Regions from separate parts of the Paenibacillus sp. P2(2022) genome, predicted to be linked through region 2. Evidence: riboswitches for the same ligand, from Rfam matches in the RefSeq annotation. Region 2 holds a riboswitch; each other region holds the start of a gene.

Region 1 (3,281 bases), on a different contig from region 2:
CCGATGGCTGAGCCAATCTCAGCCTGACAGCCTCCCTCCGCGCCGGAAATGAAGGAATTGTTGGCGATGACGTAGCCAATGGCTCCGGCTGCGAACAAGCCGTGCACCATATGCTCATCATCCCAGCCGAACCGCTCCTGCGCACTAATGAACACACCGGGGATGACTCCACAAGAGCCAGCAGTGGGCGTAGCCACAATACGCCCCATGGACGCATTAACCTCCGACACGGAGAGCGCATAAGCCATGGCGAGTGCGGAGGCGTCGCCGGAGCAGGTTTCCCCTGCCCGCAGATACTCGGCCAGACGCTTGCCGTCACCGCCTGTTAATCCACTGCGGGATACGGTGTCTTGTGTCTGACCACGATGAACGGCCTCCTTCATGACTTCATAATAATCAGACATTTGGCGGAAGATTTCTTCTTCCGTTGTATTCGTCTCTTGTACCTGCTCTTGAATCATCAGGCGGCCAATCGTGGTGGATTCCTCCGCGCATATGGCGCTGATTTCATGCAGATGGCTAAATCGCATCAGATTCAGCTCCTTTTTTCAAATTAATCATTTTAATTTCGTACATATGTGGTAAGGATCGTAGTTTTGCGATCAGTTCAGCCGTAGGAGGACTGTCCGTTTCGATGGCGGTAAGTGCTTCACCATCTCGGCCTTTGCGATCCACATGCATATAGGCAATGTTAATGTCGGCAGCGCCGAGTGCTGAAGTCACCGCACCTAATGTGCCGGGCTTATCCGAGTGAAGAAGCACCAACGTAGCCAGCTCCCCGGTCAGGTTGACTCGGAATTCGTTGAGCTGCTGGACATGGATGCTGCCGCCGCCGATGGAGGAACCCAGCAGTGTGCGCTGATCCTCACCCTTCCACAGTTCAAAACGGACGGTATTTGGATGGGGCGCGGGTAGTCCGCTGACGGCAAACTCCACGGCCATTCCAGCCTGCTCCGCCCATTGCTCGGCATCTGGAATTCGGTGGTCGTCTGTATCGTAATTGAGCAGGCCTGCGATGAGTGCTAGGTCTGTACCGTGTCCTTTGTAGGTGTCGGCGAAGGAGCCGTACAGTGTCATGCGGGCACGGTCCGGCTGCATCCCGAGCCAGTGACGGGCAACGCGTGCAAGCCGCACCGCGCCTGCAGTGTGTGAACTGGAAGGTCCGGTCATGGCCGGACCGATAATGGAAAATACATCTTTGAAACGCATGGTGTGGCCCCCTGTATGTTCTAGTACCATAGTATATGGTATTTCCGCGTTTGTGCGCAGCTATGACGGTTCCTAATGCTGACGTACAATGTGAGCGCAAAAAAGGACAGGATAAGGAAGTTTCCCTTATCTCTGTCCTCGTTACCTGAGAGTTTCGTGCGGTGTCCTTACCGCCTTACCCCTTGGGTGGCTTGCGCTCTCTCCAGAGTTGCGTCAGATGACGATACATGGACCTGAGAGATTATCCGCCAGCCGGGTGCTGGCGGCTTGCTCCTTCGGTGCCGCCAGCGTGTAAGCTCCTGGACAGACTCTCCCGTCATCTTCATTCGCGTATACCGTTCTACATATCTTTCTTAGCGTAATGTATGCCGTGCTCGGTGTCAATCGCAGGTTTCAATTTTTACATAAACAGGCGAGTTTCCGATAAAAAAGATTAAAATTTACATATTTATGGATGAAATCAGGAAGGAATTAGAAGATTGACAGCTAATCTGATAGAGGACAAGTACATTTATGGAATTATAGGAGGGATATTGACGTATGGTAAAAGGCTTGCGGTTCACAGGTTCACGCTTGAAAGGGGTGCTGCATCTAGCAGCGATCGTATCGCTGTTGATTGGGATCCTCGTTCCATTCGGTCAGGTCAAGGCAGAGGGAGCATTGACAGTAGACGAAGCACTTCAGCGCCAAGGCAGTGGAGGTGCAGTGACGGTGGAAGGCTACATCGTCGGACATGCTACCGGATCGAAAACAGCTAATTTTTCTGCTCCGTTTGCGAATGATTTTAACGTACTGATTGCCGACCAGGCCAATGAACGTTTCACGTCTAATCTATTGGATGTGCAGCTGACATCTGCGTACAGAGGGCAATTTGGGTTAACAGGTCATCCTGAGCTGGTCGGCAGCAAAATTCGCGTGACAGGTACGCTTGGTGCCTACAATAATTTTGGTGGAGTAAAAAGTCCAAGCGCTGTGGAACTGGTGAGTGGAAGCGAGCCGGGGGAACCAGGTGAACCTGGCGAACCTGGCGAACCTGAACCTGGCAACCCGGGTCAACCCAGTACTACACTGCCGGATGGAAAAGGCAAAAAGGTGCTGTTCGATAATACGCACGCACAGACGGCTGGTGCAGCAGATTGGGTCATTGAAGGCGCCTTCTCCGACTTTGCCAATGGATTGCGTAATGTAGGCTTTACTGTGGATCAATTGAACCGCCCTATTCCTTTTACTTATGGAGAACAGGCCATAACCTATGATAAGCTGCGCCAATATGATGTGTTCATCATCGGTGAAGCGAATGTGGCCTTTAAGGCATCCGAGCAGGCTGCCCTGCTGCAATATGTGAATAACGGGGGAAGTGTCTTCTTCATCTCCGACCATTATAATGCCGACCGTAACAAAAACCGTTGGGATTCCTCCGAGGTTATGAATGGCTACCGTCGTGGAGCCTATACTAATCCGGCCAAAGGCATGACTGCAGAAGAAGCTGCATCGCCGGCGATGCAAGGATTAACAAGCTCCGATTGGCTGGCGACCAACTTTGGTGTTCGTTTCCGTTATAATGCGCTTGGCGATGTAAATGCTACGGACATCGTAGCCGCAGATCAATCCTTCGGCATTACCAAGGGTGTACGCTCGATTGCCATGCATGCGGGATCTACGCTGGCTATTATTGATCCTACCAAAGCCAAAGGAATTGCCTATATCCCGACAGGTACAAAAAAATGGGGCAATGCAGTAGACCAAGGAGTCTATAACGGCGGAGGCCGTGCGGAAGGTCCTTATGCTGCGATCTCCAAGGTGGGTCAAGGCAAGGCAGCATTTATCGGTGATTCTTCCCCTGTAGAAGATGCTACTCCGAAATATGCACGTGAGGAAAACGGACAGTCGAAAAAGACATATGATGGTTTTAAGGAAGTAGACGATGCCACCTTCCTAGTGCAAACGGTTCAATGGCTTGCGTGGAAGCAGGACTACACGAAATTATCCGATGTGGCAGGTTTAACGCTGGATCAACCGACGAAGCTGCTGCCGTTTGAAGAGCCTGCGGCTTCCACAGAACCGCAACCGGA
Region 2 (3,281 bases):
GCGTGGCTGCGGCGGCCAGTGAGCCCGCTTCCGCCAGAGCTGTCGCTCCATCGTACATGCTGGCATTCGCTACTGCCATGCCTGTCAATTCGCAAATATACGACTGGAATTCAAAAATGGCTTGCAGCTCGCCCTGGCTTACTTCCGGCTGATAGGGGGTGTAGGCTGTGTAAAATTCGGAACGTGAGGTGATGTGCTGAATGACGGACGGAATATGATGATCATAAATACCTGCACCAAGAAAGCTGGCATGTGTATCTGTATTGGCATTGTGCCCGGCCAGCTCGGCCATGTGGCGAGTTAGGGCTCTTTCGTCGAGCCGAGAGGAAAGAGGGAGTTCCCCTTGGTATCGAATTGCCTCTGGAATGTCACTGAATAAATCATCAATGGATGATACGCCCACCACACGCAGCATTTCGGTTTGATCTTGTTCGGTCATGGGGAGATAGCGATGCTGCTTCATAAGTTCTGGCTCCTTTCGAAAAGCAAAATTTAGATAGTAAATTAGCTAATACATAATCGTAGTTGGAAAATCCAGAATTTCGTATCTGACATGATCATTTTTTTGAAATGAAGAGGATTTAGGATCAGCGTGGCCGTTTATAAAAAGGGGCTGCGACCACTTCCGCACGCAGGCGTTTACCTCGAATTTCGACCTCCAGCGGTGTAGATAGGGTGCTAAAACGACTGTCCACCAGGGCTAGCCCCAAATTACGCTTCAAGGTGGGCGATTGAGTCCCCGTTGTGACCTCACCAATGTGTTGGCCTTCCGCGAAGACTGGATAATGAGCGCGCGGGATACCGCGGTCAATCATTTCCAGCCCGATCAACTTGCGAGGAATTCCTTGTTCTTTCTGGTGTTGCAGTGCTTCTCTGCCGATAAAATCTCCTTTATTCAGCTTGACGAAGAAACCTAAACCAGCCTCAAGCGGTGAAATGGTGGCAGATAACTCCTGTCCGTACAGCGGCAGCCGTGCCTCAAACCGCAGTGTATCGCGAGCACCAAGCCCAGCGGGAATTAGCCCATACGATTCACCGCAACGAAGCAAACCATTCCACACGGCGGGTGCTTCCTCAGCAGGTATATAAAATTCAAAACCGTCTTCCCCGGTATATCCGGTTCGGGAGACGAGTGCTTTTGCTCCGAACAATTGCACGTTCTCATGGAATCGGAAAGATGCCAGATTCGTAATATCTGCATCTGTCACGGCTGCGGCAATATGTGCTGCTTCCGGTCCTTGTAATGCCAGCAATGCGATCGCATCAGACACATTCTCCAGATGAACCGATGCAGGTACGTGGCGCATGAGCCAATCCCAATCTTTGTCGATGTTGGAGGCATTCACAACGAGCATGTAGCGCTCTGGTCCTTTGCAGTATACAAGCAAGTCATCCACTACGCCTCCATCGGGGTAACACAGGAGTGAATATTGTGCCTGGCCCGGTTCCAACTGGCTGACATCATTCGTGGTTACCCATTGCAAAAAAGCCTCGGCTTCTTTGCCCTCAACCAAAAACTCGCCCATGTGCGAGACATCGAATAAACCCGCGCGTTGCCGGACGGCCTCATGCTCTTTTTGGATGCCGCTAAACTGAACGGGAAGCTCCCACCCGCCAAAGTCAATACAACGAACCCCGGGCTGCGTCCCGTAAGACGAAAATAATGGTGTTCTTCGCAAATTAGACATTTTTTCACTCCTATCCAGTGTAATCGGCTAAACAAAAAAGACAGGCTGAAAGAAACGTATAGACGGCAGTCCATACTCTTCTTTCAGCTCTGTCCTTGATACCAGAAAGTTACCCCGGTGTGAACCAGGTTTCCCCTTGGGTGATCCGCTCTAATCGCGAATGCTCTCCAGAGATGCGTCCGGCAGAGGTCCTTTTGCCTGAGAGATTCACCTGCAATGCATGTTTACTCCTTCGGCGCTACCTTTTGGATCAACGGTAGGTTACCCGGTTTTGCAGGTAACAACTTGATCCGAGTTCGCGTGCACACTGTCTCAGAAACGACAACAGCTATGCGAATCTTTTGGGTAGTCTCTCCCTCCGCGTTCATCCGCGTTTGCAGTTGTCGGGGTATTTCCAAAAGCATTTGCTATAACCCATTAATACGCAAATTCATTCAAAATGTCAATAAAAATGTCATATAAAACAATCCAAAAAACATTTAATGTATAAATAAGGATATGTAAGCGTTTGTTACAAGTTATCATTTTTTAATATTCTATGCTATATGAGATAACATGAAGTATTTTTGTTAGTATTATTGACATGAGTGTTCATGTTGTCATAATCTTAACCTGTCTAATACAGGTGATTAAAAGCATTTTATTCATGTGGAAGTGAGGCGAAAGCAGGATGAGTGAAGTGAAACGGGAACTTTGGTATACAGACGAACATGAGTGGGTTCAGCGCACAGCAGACGGGACGTTGCGGATCGGCATTACAGACTTTGCACAGCATCAACTGGGTGATATTGTTTTTGTGGAATTACCTGGGGCGGGAGCAACGATTGAACAGGGGGCAGAGATTGGTACAATTGAATCGGTGAAGACCGTATCCGACCTTTTTGCTCCGGTGGCGGGAACCGTATTGAAAGTAAATGAAGCTCTGGAAAGCACACCTGAGCTGGTGAATGAATCTCCCTATGAAAAGGGTTGGATGATTGAAGTAGAGATGGGCAATGATGTCGAGGAAGCTCTGAGCAAGCTGCTGTCTGCGGATCAGTACGAGCAGTTGATTTCGGATGAACAATAATGAGCAATATAAGATGGAATATTAGCGCTTTATTCTAAATTTTTATATGGATATTGAATTGAATAAAAGCATCGTTAGTCCGCTCGTTTTGTGTATAAAATAGTCGCTATGATCTGACATGGCGGCTATTTTTTTGTTGTCTTTTAGAAGACGTAATTACGTCAATTTATTAGATTTAGAGGTGAGCTCCTCTATATAAGGTGCAGATTTACAGCACTGTTTTTTCGACTAATTTCTATTGTTATCGGTCATATTAAGAAGAATTATGCAGGTATAATACGTTGTCCGTTATTTTAAATTTAAATGTTGTCATCAACGTTCATGACGAAAGTACGTTTTCATTTCGTTGATGAAGATAGCGCTGTCATTTAGTATGAATTTTAAGAAAAGGTAGTGATGCTATTTACTCACAAGGAGGATATGAATATGAGCACAGTGGACACAAAGTCCAGTTCAAGCGGTGGCGCTCGTGTCGCCGTACAACGTTTTGGCCGTTTTCTCAGCGGTATGGTTATGCCCAATAT
Region 3 (3,281 bases), on a different contig from region 2:
GAGGATACTCCCTTTTAGTATTTATGAATTTACCGTTTGTCCCTTTTCTTCTACTTGGATAGCCGCCCCTACATTGGCACCAGCAAGAATACCCTTGTTCTTATTAGGATACAAAGAATTCATATAAGTCCGGGTTTCGGCAACGACAATTCCCGACAAGCCGAGCAAAGCAATCAGGTTTGGAAAAGCCATCATGGCGTTAAAAATATCTGCCAGCAGCCAAATCGCATCCAGTTTAATGAACGCGCCCCCGCCAACCAGTACAATGAACAAATAACGATAAGGCTTGATCCACTTAACCCCAAGCAAGTATTCAACACAGCGTTCCCCGTAATAGTTCCAGCCGAGCATGGTGGTGAATGCGAACATAATCAGGATGATGGTGAGCAGCTCTGCTCCCAGCGGAAATGCACTGGAAAATGCTTGCTGAGTCATCAAGCCTGCATCGGTAGGCCCGCTCCACACCCCGCTCACCAGTAACGTCAACCCGGTCATCACACAAATAACCATCGTATCAATAAACACACCCGTCATGGAAATCAGCCCTTGTTCCGCAGGCCATTTGGTTTTGGCAGCTGCGGCTGCAATCGGTGCGCTCCCCAATCCAGCTTCGTTGGCAAAAATACCTCTGGCTACCCCACTGCGCATGGCCAGCATAATCGTAGCTCCTGCAAATCCGCCGGTTGCCGATGTAGTTGAAAATGCCGAATGAAGCACAAGCGCAATTGCGGCAGGAAGTTGGTCAGCAAATCGAATCAGTACAATGATACAAATCAATACATACAGGCCTGTTTTAAAAGGAACGACCTTCGTCGATACCTTGGCAATGCTTTTGAGTCCTCCAATGGTCACAAGACCTGTAAGGACAGCAATTGTCAGCGCCGTTACAATCGGCGGAACGCCAAAACTGTTTTCAGTCGAAGATACAATCGCCTTGACCTGAGGGAATGTTCCAATTCCGAACAACGCTACCAGCATCCCTGAAAAAGCAAACAGCATCGCCAACGGTTTAAAACGGCGTCCCAGGCCTTTTTCAATATAATACATCGGGCCGCCGGAAAATTGTCCATTCCGATCCTTCACCCGGTATTTTACCGCAAGTACACCTTCCGCATATTTCGTCGCCATCCCAAAGAAGGCTGCAACGACCATCCAGAACAGGGCACCTGGCCCGCCCAGCTTAATGGCTGTCGCTACACCGACAATACTTCCTGTACCGACGGTAGCCGCCAATGCCGTACTCAAAGCCGCAAAACTACTTACATCCCCGCTACCTTCATTCGGGGCCTTACCGATGAGCTTGATCGCCAGGGGCAGGCGGAATACCTGCAACATTTTTAGACGTATGGTCAGCCATAACCCCGTTCCCATAACAAGGATGATGAGAGGCGCCCCCCATATCCAACTGCTAATCGTTTCTAACACATGTACCAAATTCATTTCAACCCGCTCCTCCAGCATAGTAGAAAACAAAAAAGAGTCAAATCTGTTGATTCGACTCCTGGAGAGGTTAAAGGCACGAAAAAATACAACCATCTTGTGCAGGATTTCACCTCTAAAAGCTTATAAAAAGCCTAGGGCTATCCCTGTCACAGGTTATTCGCGTCTCTGTCCTTTTGCCTGAGAGTTTAAGCAGATGTGATCTGCGGTGCACCTTCGGCGCCCAATTAAGGGTCTCTCCAGAGTTCTGTCCGTTTACGGTCCCTGCTCGTTGCTGTAAATCAGCCTAAGCACCTGAGAGTTTTGCCCCTTCGGTTGGAACTTTCATTCCATCTCCCGCAAACATCAACCAGACATATGAAATTTTTATTCATTATACAGAAAAATTTCAGCTTATTACAAGTGAAAAATTTGTGAAGCCCTCTGAAAGAATCAATAGAGTGTCTATACAAAAAGCGGGTACAGCAGATTGCATCCTGAGGATTTTCTCTGCTGTACCCGCCAAAACGATATGGAATTACAGTTCTTCACCGTTGGTTGCTATCACATTTTTATACCAGTTAAATGAGTCCTTTTTGGAGCGTTGAAGCGTTCCGTTACCGTCATCATCCAGATCAACGTAAATAAATCCGTAGCGCTTGGACATTTCGGACGTAGACATGCTCACAAGGTCGATAGGTCCCCAGCTGGTGTAACCAATCAGATCAACACCGTCAGCAATCGCTTCCTTCATTTGGGCAATATGCTGACGCAAGTAATCAATGCGATACGTGTCATGCACAGAGCCGTCTTCTTCTACCTTATCATACGCACCCAGGCCATTTTCCACGATGAACAGTGGCTTTTGATAGCGATCATAAAACGTATTCAGTGTAACACGCAGGCCGATCGGATCGATCTGCCATCCCCAGTCGGAAGACTGCAGATACGGATTTTTCACACCGCCTATCAGGTTCCCTGCTGCCTTTTCGCCTTCTGGCCCTGCCGATACGGTCAAGGTCATATAGTAACTAAATGAGATAAAATCGACCGTGTTATTTTTCAAAATTTCGGCATCGCCGGATTCTGTCTGGATCACAATATTATTTTCTTCAAAATAGCGGTTCATATAGTTGGGATATTCCCCACGAGCATGCACATCCGTAAAGAACAGGTTCATTTGATTTTCATGCTGTGCTTTCAGGATATCTTCTGGGTTACACGTATGTGGGTAGCTTTCAATGCGGGCCAGCATACAGCCGATCTGAGCGCCCGGAATGATCTCATGTCCCCGTTTGGTCGCCAATGCACTTGCTACAAATTGATGGTGCAATGCTTGATATATCGCTTGTTGCTTGTTTTCTACACGGTCAATAACCACACCGCCGCCTGTAAACGGGCTCATAGTCATGACATTAATTTCGTTAAAGGTCAGCCAGTATTTTACTTTATCCTTATAGCGTGTAAATACCGTTTCGGCATATTTTACGTAATGATCCACGACTTCGCGTCCCAACCAGCCATTATATTTCTGTGTCAAACCTAGCGGTGTTTCATAATGCGACAGTGTTACCAAAGGCTCAATACCATACTTGCGCAGCTCATCGAATACATTGTCGTAGAATTGCAATCCCGCTTCATTCGGCTCGGCATCATATCCATTCGGGAAAATCCGCGACCAGTGGATGGACATCCGGAATACTTTAAAGCCCATTTCTGCAAACAAGGCAATATCTTCTTTGTAGTGGTGGTAAAAGTCCACACCTTCACGCTTTGGAAAACGGGCGTTTACCTTCCCTGCCAAGATGTCCTCCAGTCGTTCGGACGAAATTTCTATAGCATGATCGTTCTTACGTTCTGAT

The links. Region 2 has a riboswitch for glycine ahead of gcvT (glycine cleavage system aminomethyltransferase GcvT). Riboswitches for the same ligand answer to the same signal wherever they lie in the genome.
Region 1: it holds a riboswitch for glycine, as region 2 does, so the genes downstream of both, sdaAB (L-serine ammonia-lyase, iron-sulfur-dependent subunit beta) here and gcvT (glycine cleavage system aminomethyltransferase GcvT) in region 2, are expected to answer to the same signal.
Region 3: it holds a riboswitch for glycine, as region 2 does, so the genes downstream of both, MMB75_RS18350 (alanine/glycine:cation symporter family protein) here and gcvT (glycine cleavage system aminomethyltransferase GcvT) in region 2, are expected to answer to the same signal.

What each region holds. Positions count from the first base shown of each region.
Region 1 is NZ_JAKWFI010000012.1:15,469-18,749, forward strand. It holds gene sdaAA (L-serine ammonia-lyase, iron-sulfur-dependent, subunit alpha) at 1-530, opposite strand, end outside; gene sdaAB (L-serine ammonia-lyase, iron-sulfur-dependent subunit beta) at 520-1,209, opposite strand; glycine riboswitch at 1,421-1,535, opposite strand; gene MMB75_RS23465 (DUF6359 domain-containing protein) at 1,750-3,281, shown strand, end outside.
Region 2 is NZ_JAKWFI010000001.1:90,339-93,619, forward strand. It holds gene gcvPA (aminomethyl-transferring glycine dehydrogenase subunit GcvPA) at 1-463, opposite strand, end outside; gene gcvT (glycine cleavage system aminomethyltransferase GcvT) at 588-1,688, opposite strand; glycine riboswitch at 1,768-1,864, opposite strand; glycine riboswitch at 1,878-1,951, opposite strand; gene gcvH (glycine cleavage system protein GcvH) at 2,359-2,757, shown strand; gene MMB75_RS00440 (PTS mannitol transporter subunit IIBC) at 3,184-3,281, shown strand, end outside.
Region 3 is NZ_JAKWFI010000005.1:294,905-298,185, reverse strand. It holds gene MMB75_RS18350 (alanine/glycine:cation symporter family protein) at 22-1,440, opposite strand; glycine riboswitch at 1,599-1,693, opposite strand; glycine riboswitch at 1,705-1,789, opposite strand; gene MMB75_RS18345 (glycoside hydrolase family 1 protein) at 1,958-3,281, opposite strand, start outside.